DNA from 2 places in the Anoxybacillus sp. FSL W8-0382 genome. Region 2 is predicted to be linked to the other one. Evidence: a T-box and tRNA genes for the amino acid it is inferred to sense, from the RefSeq annotation. Region 2 holds a T-box; the other holds one or more tRNA genes.

Region 1 (9,683 bases), 340 kb from region 2:
TGAACGGTCTCAAGGATGCCGTGGTGCTGCTCGCATGGAAAGCCGATCAGCCGATGACGCCGAAACATCTTCATTGCGTCTTGAGCACCGATCGCGAGCTAAGCGATGAAGAGATCTTGCGCTACTATGCTGCACGTTGGTCGATCGAATGTTTTTTCCGTCAAGCGAAAGACCAGCTGAAACTCGATGGATACCGCGTTCGCGGGCGTCGGGCGGTGAAACGGTATTGGATCTTGGTGCAACTTGCGTATATGTACAGCATGTTCGAGTCGAACAGTGATTTTTCGGATGGGCTCGATCTCCTGCGCAAGAGAAAAGGACATAGCCTCGTGGAGTTCATTTACCGTGCAGCGAAACAAAATATTCCCATTGATACCGTGAAAAAACAGCTCCACGTGGCATAAGGGGTACCCTGTTTGTCTCTTTTTAAATGGTAATTATTGTAACGAAAATTGCTCAACTACAGTACGATGATAAAACAAAGCATGCCAAGTGCGGCATGCTTTATCGGTTTAACAAGCTTCCGACGTAACGAAGCAATTCATTTGCTGAAGTGGAGTTATAACCATACTCATCAATTAACCGCGCAACAACTTCATTAATTTTCTTGAGTTGTTGTTCATCAGGTGTTTTTGTAGACGTCGTAATTTTGACAATATCTTTTAAGTCTGCAAACAACTTTTTCTGGATCGCTTCACGCAACCGTTCGTGCGAATTGTAATCGAATCGTTGACCTTTGCGGGCATATGCTGAGATACGAATTAAAATTTCTTCACGAAATGCTTTTTTCGCATTCTCCGAAATGCCAATTTGCTCTTCAATCGAACGCATCAGCTTTTCATCTGGATTCATTTCTTCTCCTGTGAGCGGGTCCCGAATTTTCGCTCTGTTACAATACGCTTCTACATTATCTAAATAGTTATCCATTAACGTTTTTGCTGATTCTTCATACGAATAGACGAACGCTTTTTGTACTTCACGTTTTGCAATTTCATCGTATTCTTTTCTTGCAATCGAAATGAAATTTAAATAACGTTCCCGATCTTCTTTTGAAATAGACGGATGATGCTCTAGCCCTTCTTTTAATGCTCGCAATACATCTAATGCATTAATGGACGGCACTTCTTTTCGAATGATACAAGACGAAATACGATTAATAACATAACGTGGATCAATACCACTCATTCCTTCATCTGGATATTCTTTTTTCAGCTCTTCGACATCCACTTCATTAAATCCTTCAACTAACTCACCGTCATACAAGCGCATTTTTTTCACAAGGTCGATATCACCGCGCTTCGGCTCTTTCAATCGCGTTAAAATGGTAAACATCGCTGCTACCCGCAGCGTATGCGGTGCAATATGCACATCTTCTACGTCACTTTCGCGAATCATTTTTTCATAAATACGCTCTTCTTCTGACACTTTTAAGTTATATGGAATCGGCATGACGATAATTCGCGAATGAAGCGCCTCATTTTTCTTATTAGCAATAAACGAACGATACTCTGTTTCATTCGTATGAGCAACAATGAGCTCATCAGCACTAATAAGTGCAAAACGTCCCGCTTTAAAATTTCCTTCTTGCGTCAAAGAAAGTAAATGCCATAAAAATTTTTCATCACATTTCAGCATCTCTTGAAATTCCATAATGCCGCGATTTGCTTTGTTTAACTCCCCATCAAAGCGATATGCGCGCGGATCCGATTCGGACCCATATTGAGCAATCGTAGAAAAATCAATGCTTCCTGTTAAATCAGCAATATCTTGGGACTTCGGATCGGATGGGCTGAACGTCCCGATTCCGACACGTTTATCTTCTGAGAAAAAGATGCGTTCAACCATCACATCTTCAATGCGCCCACCGTATTCTTTTTCAAGCCGCATCATATTTAATGGCGACAAATTTCCTTCGATACGAATACCGTACTCTTTATAAAACTCGTCGCGTAAATGGTGCGGGATTAAATGAAGCGGATCTTCGTGCATCGGACATCCTTTAATGGCATATACAGCACCACGATCGGTATATGAGTACGCCTCAAGCCCTCTCTTTAACATCGTCACAAGCGTCGATTTTCCGCCGCTTACTGGCCCCATTAACAACAAAATACGTTTTCGAACATCTAATCGTTTCGCAGCTGGATGAAAATATTCTTCTACAAGACGCTCTAGCGCTTCCTCAAGTCCAAACAACTGGCCGCTAAAAAAGTTGTATTTTTTCTTCCCATCCACTTCTTCTACGCCCGCATCTTTGATCATATTGTAAACGCGAGAATGAGCAGACTGAGCTACCCATGGCTTTTCTTTTACGATTTCTAAATATTCCGCAAATGTCCCTTCCCACTTTAACTTCTGTTCTTCTTCTCTATATTTTTGTATTTTTTTTAAAATGTCCATACACGGACCTCCTCCACCGTTGTGATCTAGCATTGTGATTAATACCATATGTATGCAAGGATGTCCGGGATCATTCGTGAAAGAATGACTTTCATCCCGACATGCAATTAAGCTATAATGAAAACGTGGACATTTGTTGTCACTTCATCAAGGGAGGAGATTGTATATGAAGACGCTTCTCATTCTTGGCGTAATCGCTGCCTTTTTGGTGGCGATCTTCACCGCAGGATATAATGATAAGCCAGAAGTAAAAAATTAAGCGACTTTCATTCGAAAGTCGCTTAAAATACGTTTGGAAAGTTTTGTTGTCTTAACGCTTCATACACGAGGATAGCAGCTGTGTTCGATAAATTGAGCGAACGGACGTATTCATTCATCGGAATACGCAAACAACGTTCCATGTTATTTTCAATTAAATCTTTCGGCAATCCGCTTGTTTCGCGACCAAAAACGAAAAAGTAGTCTTTCGTTTGATCGCTATAGTCAAAAGAGGTGTAATATTTTTCTCCAAACTTCGTAATAAAGAAAAATTGACCTTCCTTATATTTTTCGAAAAGCTCTTGTAATGAATCGTAATAATGAACGTTAACATACTCCCAATAATCTAATCCGGCACGCTTTAACATTTTGTCATCAGTTGAAAATCCGAGCGGTCGAATTAAATGTAATGACGTTCCTGTCGCCGCGCACGTACGCGCGATATTTCCTGTGTTTGCTGGAATTTCTGGTTGATATAAAACGACATGTAAAGCCACATTCTTCACTCCTATATTCGATCAATAATATGAAAAAACTTATATTGAATATTCGGCGTATAAGCGGTTGAATCCTCGTATGACCAATAACGCATTCTACTATTGGACGTATGGGCATTGACGAGAGGCATCCCTTGTTTATCTTTCGCGACAACGATCGTCGTGTGATCGAATCGTCCGTCCCCTTGAAAATCATAACAAATGACGTCACCAAGAGACAACTGTTCCGGCGATTTTTTTTCAACTGCTTGAATACCTGTTTTCGTTCCACTTAAATACCAACGAAATGCATGTGCAACCGTCCACGTATAGCTCCAATCGTTTTCTCGCATCCACCATCCTTTCGTTTTATTTGGATATCCGATCATCGGAATACCGCCCGCATGCAAACATTGAGAAACGAAATTTGTGCAATCAACATGGAATTGATGAAACGCGGGGTTATAATCATTCCACCATACTTCAGCATATCGTACTGCGGCTAATCGATCATACGTATAACGAACTCGTTCATCTTCATGACGTTCTTGTTTTTTTTCAACTTGTTCCGTCTCCATGTTAGGCAAAAGCGGGCGATCACTCACAAGCTCACGTCGTTCAAATATTGCTTCACGCATCTCTTGTTCCTCTTCAACATACATCCACCCGTCTTGCCAAATAAAAAAACGGAAATGAACGATGTAGCGGACGAACGTGTGAGAGGCAATATGTTTCTTTTCTATTACGACTCCTTTTCCTTCGCATTTCACAAGCTTCGCCTGTCGCTTCGCCAGCAGTTGCTTTTTTCGTTCCATTTCCTCATCCGTCACATTAGCCGCAAAAAAGGAACGAATACGCTGATCGAGAAGGGCGTGTAGCTGTTTTCTCATCTCGCTCACCACTTTTTCGTTTTTTAATACGTTATGTCAGAGATGAAAGAAAAACAACTACACATTTTCAAGCATCGCTAACGCGTTATCAATTTCTCGAATAACGTCCTCATCTTGTTCTTTTTCTTTTGCTTGCTGGAGCATCGGCACAACTTTCCTGTTTCCGATTTTCCCAAGCGCCCACGCCGCGGTTCCACGAATGACTGGACGTGAATCTTTTTGAAGCAATATCAATAAATCGTCGATGGCACTTTCATCTTTATAATGAGCTAATGCGATAATGGCATTCCGTTGAATCGGTTTTTTCCCACGCCATGCCCCCGATAAATGCCCAAACGTCTCTTTAAATTGGCGATTCGTCATATGAAGAATTGGTTTTAATAGCGGTTTCACCACTTCTGGATCCGGCTCCATCTCTGGATGGAAATGAAAGTCTTTTCCTTTATTTTTCGGACAAACAAGTTGACACGTATCACATCCGTACAATCGATTACCAATTTTATCGCGAAACTCATCAGGAATAAACGTTTTCGTTTGCGTTAAAAAAGCAATACATCGCTTCGCATTCAACTGTCCCCCTTGCACAAGTGCGCCTGTCGGACAAGCATCAATGCAGCGCGTGCATGTCCCGCATTGATCTTCAATTGGCGCATCCGGAGGAAACGGGATATTTGTAATCATTTCTCCTAAATATACGTACGATCCAAACTCTGGCGTAATAATTGAGCAGTTTTTCCCACTCCATCCGATACCTGCACGCTCGGCTACTGCCCGATCCGATAATTCTCCTGTATCTACCATTGATTTTACTTTTGCATCTGGTACACGTTCTAAAATAAATTGTTCTAATTTTTGTAAGCGATCGCGTAAAACAACATGATAATCTTGTCCCCAGGATGCGCGACAAAAAATGCCTCTTCGTTCTGTTTTCGTGCTTCGCGGTGCGTTTTTTAGCTTCGACGGATACGCGAGGGCAATTGCAATAATAGAACGTGCTTCTGGAAGCAATAAAGATGGGGTTGTCCGCTTTTCAATATCAGGCTCCTCAAATCCTGATTCATATCCGAGTTGTTGCTGGTGACGCAGTCGTTCTTTTAATTCGCTAAACGGATCCGCATGAGCAAAACCGATTTTATCAATGCCGATCGTTCGGCTATATTGAATGATTTCTTCCTTTAATGCTTCAACGTCCATCCCCGAATCCCTCCTTTCTTTGTTGTTTATGTTACAATGTAAAGAAAAAGGAGTGAACGATATGTTAACCATTTGTGACACAATAAAACAGCGCGTACCTCATTTTAAAATCGGCGTCCTTACATACGATCAAATCGTCGTCGGTCCATCCCCCAACATGCTGAAAGGGAAACTTCGCCAATTTCAAGAGTTGCTATATTTTGATATGGAACAAACTCCGTTGGCTGAATGGCCAGAAGTAAAAGAATGGCGGTCTGTATTTAAACAAATTGGCACAGATCCGAGCCGATATCGTCCTTCATCGGAAAGTTTGCTTCGTCGCGTACAGAAGCAAAGTTTTATTCCATCCATTCACTCGGCGGCCGATGTGAATAACTTTTTTTCCTTATATTATAAACTACCGATCGGCATTTATGATCGAGATCATCTAACAGGAGATATAGCCGTCACGATCGGTACACAAGCAGATGAATATATCGGCATCAATGATCGGACGACAAATTTTGATCGAAAACTCGTCACAAAAGACGCTCAAGGCCCGTTCGGCAGTCCAATCGTTGATTCGAAACGAACAATGGTTACAGAGCAAACAACAAATGCAATTCAAATCGTATATTTTCTGCCCTCATTTACAGAAACGCAATGTGAACAAATATTGCAAGCGATGAAAGAGATGTTTATTCAAATCCATGGGGGTACAGCTCATACACAACTCATCATATAACAAATACGGGGCGAAGCGAAATAAAAAAACGCAATGCCCCGTTCATCTTCGAAACGAAACACTGCGTTGTCCCCGTATGTATGGAGCGGGTGATGGGAATCGAACCCACGACATCAGCTTGGAAGGCTGAGGTTTTACCACTAAACTACACCCGCATCATTGTATTCACTATATCCACAATTGCCCTGCACGCTCAACTATGCCTCTTCCTCTTCCCGCTTACTCAACGATGATCGGTGCGTCGAGGCAACTCGTCGCTTATTCGACGATGTGTCGCTCGTGGCTGAGGTTTTACCACTAAACTACACCCGCATGCAGAAAAAGTAGAAATTTGTCGAATCAGATGCAAAAATAAAAACAGGAATCCCTGTTTCGTAATTACGTTTTACATTATATCGACTCCCCTCGGACAAGTCAATACGTTGTTCACAACTTTTTCAAAAATGCATCACTCATCTCTTTATAACTCATTTTTCCCTATAAAATCAATGCGCGCATATATGCCTGGACAATAATAGGCATCGTGGTTACAAATGAAGAAGAGATTTGACATAACACCTTTTGGTTTCATACACAATCAAATTCATATAATCAAAAACGATGATTTTTGCGAGATGGAGTCCAAAAAGCGATTTGGTACGCTTCATACAACTTTTTTTTGCAATTCGCTACTGATAAATCCTTTATCACCCAAATTAAAAGGATGAGGAATTTGGGTCATGACGGTTTCAGCTGCAGTTCGATCGTGACAGGACGCCTCCGTTACCACGTATCCCATGGGCAGTCCTTGGTTGGTCACCTGAAGATGGAGCTTAAATCCATAGTACCACTGCTTTTTCGATGCACAGAGACCGATGTCCGCGATTCCTTGAAATCGTTTGACTCGGTACATTCTTGCGGCATGGCACAACTCGAGTGGTATACTATCTACGACCGCATAGGCGTGGTGTTGTCCACGTTTGGCTAGCTCATGGCGGATCCATTTGATCGCAAAGCGCAGCGCTCGACAACGGCGATTGTATCGAGAACGTTGTAAACAAGTTCCCAGTCACAAAGCGATGCCATGCACGTTCGGAAGAGAAGCCAAGCAGCTTTCCTAAAAGATGAATAGCAATGATCACCGTATCTTCTTGTTTCACCAAATGACGATTGCGACGTTGAAGATAGAATTGAATTTGTGACAGCTGGGCAGAAACAAAAAAGAAAATGACTGCATATTGTTTTTGAATCTTTGCTTGATCTGTAGTAAAATGAAAGGGCTCTTGCATGGGAATTCTCCTTTCGAATGTTGGTTGGCACTTCCATTCTATAGGAGATCCACAAGCAAGGGCTATTTTTATGCTTACTCGATTTTATATAGCACCACGGGTTTCTAAAAAACTGAATGAAAAATCCTTTTGTTCCGCCCTACCAAGGTGCGAAATATGAGTTAGTAACAACTTGACGCGTTCGCTTTTCTTAACGAGATAATACCGCAAAAACAACAATAAAACAAGGCGGAGCGAACCGCCTTTTAGTTGTTAATCTTTCCCATCTCTTTGTTAAAATCCATGACGAGTGGCGCTATACTTCTTCCAACTGAACTTGCTTACAAATAATTTTTAACAACGGCTCTTTATAATCAAAGGTATAGATATGAAAATGGTAAAATTCGCTTGAATTTGCTTCTACATTTTCGAAGAGAATAATAGTGAACAAGCTATCAAAATGGATATCACGCCTTGACATTTCTAGTATCTCTTTTTTTATTTTGTACTCCACATCTAGGCAATCCTTAAAATGCAACGCTAATGTCCTATTTTCCTCCCTATTCTCCTGTGTATCCCAATAATAGTCTATCGTGATAGATAGGTCTAATGGATTATTCCATTTCATATCCGTTATGATACTATCCGTGAAATCAAAATGATCTTTAATTTCTTTATAGTTGTTCGCAATGATCATTTTATTCACCTACTTTCCAAAATAAAAATGCGTCAAATGTATTCGGTAAATAAAAAACAAGGGATTTCACCTTTGTGAAACCCCTTGTCCCTAAAACCTTTTCCCTATTTAACAGTGCCGATGGTGGGAGTCGAACCCACACTCCCGCAAGGGAACACGATTTTGAGTCGTGCGCGTCTGCCAGTTCCGCCACATCGGCATGGAACAATTAAATTTTATCACACAAACTTGCTTTGTCAAGCCTTTACAGTGCCGAGGGCCGGACTCGAACCGGCACGGTAGTCACCTACCGCAGGATTTTAAGTCCTGTGCGTCTGCCAATTCCGCCACCCCGGCGCATAAAAAAATGGAGGCGGCAACCGGATTCGAACCGGTGGTAAAGGTTTTGCAGACCTCTGCCTTACCACTTGGCTATGCCGCCATGAAACGAAGAGCGGAAGACGGGACTCGAACCCGCGACCCCCACCTTGGCAAGGTGGTGTTCTACCACTGAACTACTTCCGCATATATGGCTGGGGTAGCTGGATTCGAACCAACGCATCACGGAGTCAAAGTCCGTTGCCTTACCGCTTGGCTATACCCCAAAATTTTCAAGCATATATGGGGCGACTAGTGGGAATCGAACCCACGAATGCCAGAGCCACAATCTGGTGCGTTAACCACTTCGCCATAGCCGCCACGTTTTTTGGCAGGGGCAGTAGGAATCGAACCCACACCGGAGGTTTTGGAGACCTCTGTTCTACCATTAAACTATGCCCCTAAAGTCAAAATGGTGGAGGGGGACGGATTCGAACCGCCGAACCCAAGGGGAGCGGATTTACAGTCCGCCGCGTTTAGCCACTTCGCTACCCCTCCGCAGATGGTGCCGGCTGCAGGACTTGAACCCGCAACCTACTGATTACAAGTCAGTTGCTCTACCAATTGAGCTAAGCCGGCATCATTTAAAATGGTGGCTCGGGACGGAATCGAACCGCCGACACAAGGATTTTCAGTCCTTTGCTCTACCGACTGAGCTACCGAGCCGTCTAAGTAATTCACTTATATAGTGGCGATCCCGACGGGACTCGAACCCGCGATCTCCTGCGTGACAGGCAGGCATGTTAACCACTACACTACGGGACCATTTTGGTTGCGGGGGCAGGATTTGAACCTGCGACCTTCGGGTTATGAGCCCGACGAGCTACCTGGCTGCTCCACCCCGCGATGATAAAAGTAAATCAATGTTCATACATGGTGGAGGATGACGGGATCGAACCGCCGACCCCTTGCTTGTAAGGCAAGTGCTCTCCCAGCTGAGCTAATCCTCCATTGCATCTTGCCCGGCAACGTCCTACTCTCGCAGGCGGTGTCCCGCCAACTACCATCGGCGCTGGAGAGCTTAACTTCCGTGTTCGGGATGGGAACGGGTGTGACCTCTCCGCCATCGTCACCGAGCAATAATGCTTTAGACAAATGTTATTATAACGGAATATTTTTTGTTGTCAAGCATTTTTTTATTCCTTCAAAACTAGATAACAGAACAGTCGCCTTCGCTTTTCTTACTGTCTAGCTTCGAACTAACATCCTCCTACGCCTTCGCTTTTTCCGTTCGACGTGCAAGCACGTCTTCGTCAAAAGCTCTCGGCTCCGTCGGACGTTTCCTTGGCTTCGCCAAGGACCGTTCTCAGCTTTTCTTGTGTGCTTAGTTAAATCCTCGATCGATTAGTATCCGTCAGCTGCACGTGTCGCCACGCTTCCACCTCGGACCTATCTACCTTGTCATCTTCAAGGGATCTTACTCGCTTGACGCGATGGGAA
Region 2 (9,683 bases):
ATGGAAGAACTTCATGAAATTGAAACAGCAATCAACAAAACAAAGTTAGCTGAATATCTCATCCCTGCGTATTCATACGTTTCTGTCGTTGAGCTAAGCAACTATTTGCCGGCAGAAGCTGGCGATCCGTATGAAAACCCAGAAGTGCGCCGCCGTTTATATCCGATTTTACCGAAAACAAATCACGTATGCTTCTATCCAATGGACAAGCGTCGTCAAGGAAATGATAATTGGTACATGCTTCCGATGGAAGAACGCCGCAATTTAATGCGCGCACATGGCATGACAGGACGAAAATACGCAGGAAAAGTCGTACAAATTATTACGGGCTCTGTCGGCTTTGATGACTACGAATGGGGCGTCACTCTCTTTTCAAACGATGTCCTTCAGTTTAAAAAGCTTGTGTACGAAATGCGTTTCGATGAAGTAAGCGCACGATTTGGTGAGTTTGGCTCGTTTTTTGTTGGGAACATCTTGCCAAAGGAAAAAATACAATCGTTTTTACATGTATAGGCCTCCGATTTGGAGGTCTTTTTTTATGATGGATCTCATACATATAACAATGACGACTTTCCTCACATTTTCGCATGTTTCATCATAGGTTAATAGCGATTTCCATAAAGCGAGGTGAAGGGATGGCTGTTGTTGCATATACAGAAGAAGAGGTCAAACTGCTTGCGCGTCTCATGCGGGCAGAAGCAGAAGAAGATGGTCAACTCGGCATGTTGATGGTAGGGAACGTAGGAATTAATCGAGTCATCGCAGACTGTCTAGATTTTATTGGACTGCGTACCATTCGACAAATGGTATTCCAAAGTCCTGGGGGATTTGAAGCTGTACAAAAAGGGTATTTTTATCAACGTGCCCGCGAAGAAGACATGCGCCTTGCCCGTCGTGTCATTCGCGGTGAGCGATTTCATCCAGCAACGAATGCGCTTTGGTTTTTCCGACCAGATGGTCCTTGTCCAGCACGATGGTTTAATCAATGGAATACCGGTCGCTTCAAATCTCATTGTTTTTACGCGCCAACTCGCTCGGATTGTCCACGTGTATATTAATTTAAGGGAGGGATTAGTATGAGTGAAGAAAGACAACAAGTTCCTTATTATGCATATCCTTACTACTATCCGTACCAAATGCCAACATATCCATTTGGGTTGCCTACACCAACGTTTACGCCCCAAACGGGAGCGATGCAAACACCAACGACCGCAAGCCAACCGCTACCGGGGATGCTCCCGATTGAAGAGTCGTACATTGAAAACATTTTGCGCCTAAACAAAGGTAAAATCGCCACAGTTTATGCGACGTTTGAAAACAATCGTGAATGGAATGCGAAAATTTTCCGCGGCGCCATTGAAGCAGCTGGACGCGACCATCTTATTTTAAGTGATCCACAAACAGGCATGCGCTATTTATTGCCGATGATTTATCTCGACTATGTGACATTTGATGAAGAAATTAATTATGAATATCCATTTGCATCGGGTGGTGGATTAAGCACATATGCTCCACGTTAAAAACGAGGCGTCAAGCACGCCTCGTTTTACATATGTTTCATCGCCACATACGCTAAAAGTAGCCAAGCGATAATAAACGATACGCCACCAAACGGCGTGATCGCTCCAAGTATTTTTACTTGCGTCAAGCTCAGTACATATAAACTGCCTGAAAATAAAACGATTCCCACAAGCATCAACCAACCAGCCGGCGTCACGTTCGGCCATTTTGTCGCAAGTAATGCAACAATAAACAAACCGATCGTGTGGAACATTTGATATTGAACCGCCTTTTGCCACGTGTCGATATATCGCTCTGGAATTCTCCCTTCGAGCACATGCGCTCCGAATGCACCGAGCGCGACACATAATGCTGCGCTAATGGAAGCGATAATTGTAAATAGTTTCATGTTCATTCCCCCTAAAAATCAAGTAATGATGATCCGTTTGCATCGCCGTCAATGTCTAATCGTTCTTTTGTTGTCGGCTGCGTGGCAACAATCGTTGACGTGTTCGCTGGCGGCTGTTGTAAAATAACGTCACACAATGCACGAACGGCATACATATGCTCACGCATCGTCTGCGGTGACGACGTATGCTTTGCTTTTGCAATTTCTTCTTCCATTTTTGTTAACACATGTGTCACTAATATGTTCAAAACGTTTTCACTCCCGTCTTCCTTTTTCCCTTAAGACAATGGTATCTTATACATAGCAACTTTTCAAATTGAAAACGCTTTAATTGGACAAAGGAGTGACAACAAATGAAACGGACATGGTGGAAAGAAGCTGTCGTATACCAAGTATATTGGCGAAGCTTTTTTGATTCAAACGGCGATGGATACGGCGATTTAGAAGGACTCATTCAAAAGCTCGATTACATTCACGATTTAGGGGTCGATGTCATTTGGCTCAATCCGTGCTACGAGTCACCAGATAAAGATAACGGATACGACATTTCAGACTATTATCGCATTATGGATAAAGCAGGGGATATGGAGACGTTTGATCGCCTGCTTCACGAAGTGCATCAACGTGGAATGAAATTAATTATGGACCTTGTCGTAAACCATACATCCGATCAACACCCTTGGTTTATTGAGTCTCGTTCATCAAAAGACAATCCGAAACGCGATTGGTACATATGGCGTGACAAGCCAAATAACTGGCGTTCGTACTTTACACCGTCCGCATGGGAATACGATGAAAAAACAGGGCAATACTACTTCCATTCCTTTGCAGTTGAACAACCAGATTTGAATTGGGAAAATAAAGAAGTTCGTGAAGAAATTTATAAAATGATGCGCTTTTGGTTAGATAAAGGCATTGACGGGTTCCGTTTAGATGCGATTGCTTTGCTTGCCAAACCTGAAGGATTTCCTGATGCCGAAAATCCATATGACATTCGCTATTTAACAAACAACCCAGGCGTGCACGATTACTTGCAAGAAATGCATGAAAAAGTGTTAAAGCATTATGATATTTTCACAGTCGGTGAAGTCGCTTTCGTGTCGCCAGAAGAAGGGTTGAAATATGTTGGAGAAGACCGAAACGAGCTACATACGCTGTTCCATTTTGAAGTATGTGACGAAATGCCGACATGGGATCCGATTCGCTTTAAACAAATTCAAAAACGTTGGTATGAAGGGTTGTGGGGGAAAGGATGGAACTCACAATTTTTAAACAACCACGACCATACGCGACAAGTGACGCGCTACGGAAACGATAAACAGTTCCGTGTTGAATCAGCGAAATTGCTCGCTACGCTCGTGCATACGTTGCCTGGAACGCCTTACATTTATCAAGGAGAAGAAATCGGCATGACGGGCGTCAAATTTGACTCAATTGATGACTATAACGACATTGCGATGAAAAACAAATATGCGGAAGAAGTCGCGAAAGGTCGCGATCCGAAAGAAGTGCTAGAAAGCTTGCAGCTATTAAGCCGCGATAATTCTCGGACACCAATGCAGTGGGACGATAGCGAACATGCAGGATTTACGACGGGAACGCCTTGGTTAAAAGTGAATCCGAATTATAAAGAAATTAACGTGAAACAAGCGTTAGCTGATCCAAACTCAGTATATTATTACTATAAAAAGCTTATTCAATTACGCAAACAAAATCCGGTAATGGTGTACGGCACGTTCCGCGATCTTTCAGAAAATGAGCCGTATATTTATGCTTATACACGCGAGCTCGATGGCGTTCGCTGGCTTATCGTTTTAAATCATTGCGACAGCGACAACGTATATACATTGCCAGAAGAGATCAGCTCTGCAAGTCGCCGCCTCTTGCTCGGCAACTATACAGACGTCAAAGAAGAAGGAACGACGCTTCATATGCGCCCACACGAAGCGAGAATTTATGCATTACAGTAAGCAGCCGATATGGCTGCTTACTTTTTGTTTACTGCCTGTTCAAACGCATCTAATGCTCGTTTCTCACCGAATACAATGATGACATCTCCAACATAAAATCGCTCCTCTGGCATCGGATTGCCAATAATGTCGTTTTGACGTTGAATGGCAATAATCGTCACACCAAAGCGCGTACGCACCGCTTGATCGCGAACAGATGTCTCGACAAATGGGGAATGAGGTTCAATCGTAATTTCTTCAATCGCATATTGTTCTGCATGGTCATGAAAAATCGTATCAACATAATCGACACTCACAGGCTTTAACATCGTCATCGCCATGCGCCGGCCGCCCAAAAACGAAGGGTTAATCACCTTGTCCGCACCAGCACGTCGCAATTTTTCTTCCGATTCCGTTCGTTCGGCACGCGCGACAACTTGAATGTCGCGGTTTATTCCTTTTGCTGTTAAGGCAATAAAGACGTTATCAGCATCAGATGGCAACGCGGCAATTAAGCCAGCCGCCCGTTCAATGCCTGCCGCGATCAATACGTCATCTTCTGTCGCATCCCCTTCGACGCACGGAAGAGGGTCGTCCATTTCTTCGAGCCAATCCGTGTTTCGCTCAATAACAACGACAGGTGTCCCGTTTTTGACAAGCTCGCGCACGACTTGTTCTCCCACTCGTCCATACCCACATACGATAATATGATTTCTCATCGTTTCAACTTTCTTTTTCATTTTTCGCCTCCGCACTGTTTTCGAAAATTCCCCTTCCATCATCATCGAAGCAACCGCCCCTGTCGCGTATGTCACGATGCTAATACCGACGGGAATAATGATCAGTGCAAACATTTTCCCATAAAACGTTTGTGGAACTGTATCGCCATAGCCAACCGTTAAAATCGTAACAACAGTCAACCAAAGAGCATCAAAAAACGTTAATTGCTCAGAAAACATAAACCCTATCGTTCCTGCAGCAATGGCGAAGAGCATCGCCACAACGGAAACGACGATAGAGCGCGACGAACTCATCCGTTTCTCCCCTTATGTCCTTTTTTTACAAACTTCATGCAAGGCGCGCCAGATGATTGCTTAACGACAATAGACGGCAACGCGACGCTTTTAAAACCGAACGCACGACAACCGCGCGGCAGCTGCGGGTCCCACGTGACGTAAAAATGTTTGCATGCATAACAGTTTATTCGAGTATCAAATGTTTTCGATTTGCCAGTCAATCGTCTCTCTCCCTGTTCGTTGTAAAAACGCGTTCGTTTTCGAAAACGGGCGGCTGCCGAAAAAGCCTCGCGCGGCTGAAAGTGGGCTCGGATGCGGGGCTTCAATAAGATAATGATGTTCATTTGTAATGAGCGCTTTTTTCGCTTGGGCATGACGCCCCCATAAAATAAAGACGACCGGCTCCGTCTTTTCATTCACAAGTTCAATGATGCGATCCGTAAAATGTTCCCATCCTTTTCCTTTGTGCGAGTTTGCTTCCCCTTGCCGTACCGTTAATACCGTATTTAACAATAACACTCCCTGCTTCGCCCATTTTAATAAATAACCGTTGTTTGGAATATAACACCCGAGGTCATCGTGTAGCTCTTTAAAAATATTTAATAGTGACGGAGGCAAAGCGACGCCCGGTTTGACAGAAAAACTTAATCCGTGCGCTTGATTCGGCCCGTGATACGGATCTTGTCCTAAAATAACGACTTTCACATCGGCATATGGCGTGTAATGAAGGGCGTTGAAAATATCGTGCATATCGGGATAAATCGTTTTCGTTCGATATTCTTCTTTTAAAAACTGACGCAACTTCAAATAATACGGTTTTTGAAACTCCTCTTCTAATAAAGGAGCCCAATCGTTTTTCAATATGCTCATCTTTTCACTCCTTTCTAATACAAAGGCTACCCTACTACATAGGATAGCCTGTTTTCGTCTAAAACTGAATTTTTTCTTCCAAGAAGCTTTTTAATTGTACAATTGGAATGCGTGTTTGTTCCATCGTGTCGCGATCGCGCACAGTTACCATTTGATCTTGTTCTGAGTCGAAATCATACGTAATACAGAACGGTGTACCAATTTCATCTTGGCGGCGATAACGTTTACCGATTGATCCTGACTCGTCGTAATCAACCATAAAGTGTTGTGACAATTGTTCAAAGATCTCACGTGCACCTTCTGATAACTTTTTCGATAACGGCAATATCGCGGCCTTGTACGGCGCTAATGCCGGATGAAGATGCATGACGGTACGCGTTGTGCCGTCCGCAAGTTGTTCTTCTTCATATGCATCAATCATAAAGGCAAGCGTCACGCGGTCTGCACCGAGTGAAGGTTCAATGCAGTACGGAATGAAACGCTCATTCGTCTCTTGATCGAGGTAATGGAAATCTTCTCCTGAATATTCCATATGACGGCGCAAATCGTAATCGGTGCGCGATGCAATGCCCCATAGCTCGCCCCAACCGAACGGGAACTTATATTCAATATCTGTTGTCGCGTTGCTGTAGTGAGATAGTTCGTCTTCGGAATGATCGCGCAAACGAATGTTTTCACGCTTCATGCCAAGCGATAAAAGCCACTGTTCGCAATATTGTTTCCAATAATCAAACCATTGCAATTCTTCTCCTGGCTTGCAGAAAAATTCAAGCTCCATTTGCTCAAATTCGCGCGTACGGAATGTGAAGTTTCCAGGTGTAATTTCGTTCCGAAAACTTTTTCCGATTTGCGCAATACCAAACGGCAATTTTTTGCGCATTGTCCGCTGCACGTTTTTAAAGTTTACAAAAATGCCTTGTGCCGTTTCAGGACGAAGATAAATTTCGTTCGCGCTCGATTCCGTCACACCTTGGAACGTTTTAAACATTAAGTTAAATTGGCGAATGTTCGTAAAGTCGCGACTGCCGCAATCCGGACAAGCGATGTCGTGCTCTTGAATGAGCTGCTCCATTTTTTCAAATGGAAGCCCATCGACAACCATTTCAATGCCTTTCGCTTCAAGGGCGCTTTCGATAAGTTTGTCTGCCCGGTGACGCGCTTTACATTGTTTACAGTCAATCATCGGATCGTTGAAGTTCCCTAAATGACCTGACGCTTCCCACGTGCGCGGGTTCATTAAAATCGCTGCATCTAATCCGACATTGTACGGCGATTGTTGGACAAACTTTTTCCACCATGCGCGCTTAATATTGTTTTTTAATTCTGTCCCTAGCGGACCGTAATCCCACGTATTCGCTAACCCGCCGTAAATTTCTGAGCCAGGAAAAACAAAACCGCGATGTTTCGCATGTGCCACAATTTGATCCATCGTTACCGACATATTTCATCCTCCTCTTACGAAGTGTAAACAAAAAACGCTCTCGTCCTTAGGCCTTTCGCCTAGGGACGAGAGCGTAACTCCCGCGGTTCCACCCTAGTTGATGCGTAACGCATCCACTTTTTGCGTGAAGCAACTCCAGACTGCCGTTTCGCTAAGCGTCTTTGCTAGGCTTCCACCCTCCCTAGCTCGCTATAAAAGAACGATCTTAGCTACTATCCATCTTTCATCGTTGCACCTGTATTTCGTTTGGCTAATATTGTATCAAACGACAATACGAGCGTCAAGGGGAGGGAAACCGGTTAATTCCGAATTAAGTAGTCAAACGCACCTAAAGAAGCTGTTGCGCCTGAGCCCATGGAAATGATAATCTGTTTATATGCGCTATCTGTACAATCGCCAGCAGCGAAGACACCAGGAACGTTTGTTGCACCGCGTTTATCGACGATAATTTCACCGAAGCGATTGCGCTCTACCGTTCCTTCTAACCATTCTGTATTCGGTACAAGCCCGATTTGCACGAATACACCTTGAAGTTCAATATGGTGCTCTTCGCCTGTTGCGCGATCAATATATGTGAGACCGTTTACTTTGTCTGTACCTGTAATTTCTTTCGTTTGCGCATTTTTAATGACTGTTACGTTCGGTAAGCTGTACAAACGATCTTGCAACACAGCATCCGCTTTTAATTCTGGCGCAAACTCAAGAACGGTCACATGCTTAGCAATTCCCGCCAGGTCAATTGCCGCTTCGACCCCAGAGTTACCACCGCCAATGACCGCGACATGCTTTCCTTCGAACAACGGACCGTCGCAATGCGGGCAGTAAGCAACCCCTTTATTTTTGAACTCCGCTTCGCCAGGGACGCCGAGATTGCGCCAACGCGCACCTGTCGCGATAATGACCGCTTTACTTTTTAAAACGGCGCCGTTTTCAAGTTCAACTTCAATGAGGTCTTTCTTTTCCAACCGTTTCGCACGCTGCAAGTTCATAATGTCAACATTGTAATGTTTCACATGTTCTTCAAGGCTTGCCGCGAGCTTTGGACCTTCTGTATATTTGACGCTAATAAAGTTTTCAATGCCTAGTGTATCTAAAATTTGACCACCAAAACGTTCAGCGACAATTCCCGTGCGAATGCCTTTACGCGCAGCATAAATGGCTGCTGTTGCACCGGCAGGTCCGCCACCGATGACAAGCACGTCGAACGGGTCTTTGTTTGCGAACGTTGAAGCATCTGGCGTGCTTCCTAACTTCGCAAGAATTTCTTCAAGCGACATCCGACCGCTTGCGAACGGTTCGCCATTTAAAAAGACAGTTGGCACCGCCATAATGTCTTTTTGTTCGACTTCTTCTTTAAATGCTGCTCCATCAATCATCGTATGTGAAATATTCGGATTTAGTACGCTCATGACGTTTAATGCTTGAACGACGTCCGGACAGTTATGGCACGTTAAGCTGACGTATGTTTCAAAACGGTACGTTCCTTGTAAACCTTTAATTTGATCAATGACCGCTTGATCGACCTTTGGCGGACGTCCACTCACTTGAAGCAACGCAAGCACGAGGGAAGTAAATTCATGTCCTAAAGGCACTCCTGCGAACACAACGCCCGTTTCTTCGCCAACGCGATTGACGCTAAAGCTTGGCGTTCTCTCTAACGTTGTTTTTTCTACTTTGATTTTCGATGACATCGTTGCAAGCTCATCGACTAAAGCAAGCATATCGCGGGAAACTGAATCGTCTCCCGCGCTCACTTTTAACACAATGTCATTTTCCATCAATTGTAGATATTGGGCGAGCTGTGCTTTAATTTCAGCATCCAATACCATTGACGTAAGCCTCCTTAAATTTTACCTACAAGGTCAAGACTTGGCTTCAATGTTTGCCCACCTTCTTGCCATTTTGCTGGGCATACTTCGCCAGGGTTGTTGCGCACATATTGTGCAGCTTTAATTTTGTTTACAATTGTGCTTGCGTCGCGACCGATGCCGTCAGCGTTAATTTCAACTGCTTGGATAACACCGTCTGGATCGATAATGAACGTACCGCGTTGCGCAAGACCTGTTTCTTCATCAAGCACTTCGAACATGCGTGATAATTTTTGTGAAGGGTCGCCGATCATTACGTATTCAATTTTGCTAATAGCTGGCGAATGATCGTGCCATGCTTTATGCGTGAAGTGTGTATCTGTTGAAACAGAGTATACTTCAACACCAAACTCTTTTAATTTCGGATATTCGTTTTGTAAATCTTCTAATTCTGTTGGGCAAACGAACGTAAAGTCTGCTGGATAGAAGCAAACGACGCTCCATTTTCCTTTTAAGTTTTCTTCTGTTACCTCGATAAATTCACCGTTATGGTACGCCATCGCTTTAAATGGTTGTACTTGTTTTCCTACTAATGACATGCTTCATCATCCTCCTGCATCATTTTTTTGTATGTTAGTAGTATGATCCAGCCATATAGAAAATATGACTGACAAATCAAATTATAACAAT

The links. The T-box of region 2 lies ahead of NSS60_RS14270 (glycine--tRNA ligase). A T-box ahead of a tRNA ligase gene usually reads a tRNA of that ligase, here a tRNA-Gly.
Region 1: it encodes a tRNA-Gly, which carries the amino acid that the T-box ahead of NSS60_RS14270 (glycine--tRNA ligase) is inferred to sense. The anticodon was not compared.

The regions. Positions count from the first base shown of each region.
Region 1 covers NZ_JBBOPX010000001.1:2,344,931-2,354,613, forward strand. Annotated here, with positions in the region: gene NSS60_RS12370 (IS701 family transposase) at 1-404, shown strand, start outside; gene NSS60_RS12375 (PrkA family serine protein kinase) at 505-2,400, opposite strand; gene trmL (tRNA (uridine(34)/cytosine(34)/5-carboxymethylaminomethyluridine(34)-2'-O)-methyltransferase TrmL) at 2,682-3,155, opposite strand; gene NSS60_RS12385 (amidase domain-containing protein) at 3,167-4,024, opposite strand; gene queG (tRNA epoxyqueuosine(34) reductase QueG) at 4,082-5,218, opposite strand; gene NSS60_RS12395 (B3/B4 domain-containing protein) at 5,280-5,942, shown strand; tRNA gene NSS60_RS12400 (tRNA-Gly) at 6,024-6,097, opposite strand; partial or broken gene NSS60_RS12405 (IS982 family transposase) at 6,540-7,210, opposite strand; gene NSS60_RS12410 (hypothetical protein) at 7,506-7,886, opposite strand; tRNA gene NSS60_RS12415 (tRNA-Leu) at 8,002-8,085, opposite strand; tRNA gene NSS60_RS12420 (tRNA-Leu) at 8,137-8,222, opposite strand; tRNA gene NSS60_RS12425 (tRNA-Cys) at 8,234-8,307, opposite strand; tRNA gene NSS60_RS12430 (tRNA-Gly) at 8,319-8,390, opposite strand; tRNA gene NSS60_RS12435 (tRNA-Gln) at 8,396-8,470, opposite strand; tRNA gene NSS60_RS12440 (tRNA-His) at 8,488-8,563, opposite strand; tRNA gene NSS60_RS12445 (tRNA-Trp) at 8,573-8,646, opposite strand; tRNA gene NSS60_RS12450 (tRNA-Tyr) at 8,657-8,741, opposite strand; tRNA gene NSS60_RS12455 (tRNA-Thr) at 8,747-8,822, opposite strand; tRNA gene NSS60_RS12460 (tRNA-Phe) at 8,834-8,909, opposite strand; tRNA gene NSS60_RS12465 (tRNA-Asp) at 8,933-9,008, opposite strand; tRNA gene NSS60_RS12470 (tRNA-Met) at 9,013-9,089, opposite strand; tRNA gene NSS60_RS12475 (tRNA-Val) at 9,118-9,193, opposite strand; rRNA gene rrf (5S ribosomal RNA) at 9,204-9,320, opposite strand; rRNA gene NSS60_RS12485 (23S ribosomal RNA) at 9,568-9,683, opposite strand, start outside.
Region 2 covers NZ_JBBOPX010000001.1:2,689,394-2,699,076, forward strand. Annotated here, with positions in the region: gene hemQ (hydrogen peroxide-dependent heme synthase) at 1-513, shown strand, start outside; gene NSS60_RS14230 (cell wall hydrolase) at 636-1,058, shown strand; gene gerQ (spore coat protein GerQ) at 1,077-1,520, shown strand; gene NSS60_RS14240 (DUF423 domain-containing protein) at 1,547-1,909, opposite strand; gene NSS60_RS14245 (YwdI family protein) at 1,921-2,157, opposite strand; gene NSS60_RS14250 (glycoside hydrolase family 13 protein) at 2,263-3,879, shown strand; gene NSS60_RS14255 (potassium channel family protein) at 3,897-4,892, opposite strand; gene NSS60_RS14260 (hypothetical protein) at 4,889-5,095, opposite strand; gene NSS60_RS14265 (uracil-DNA glycosylase) at 5,070-5,744, opposite strand; gene NSS60_RS14270 (glycine--tRNA ligase) at 5,803-7,185, opposite strand; T-box leader at 7,244-7,421, opposite strand; gene ahpF (alkyl hydroperoxide reductase subunit F) at 7,485-9,014, opposite strand; gene ahpC (alkyl hydroperoxide reductase subunit C) at 9,029-9,592, opposite strand.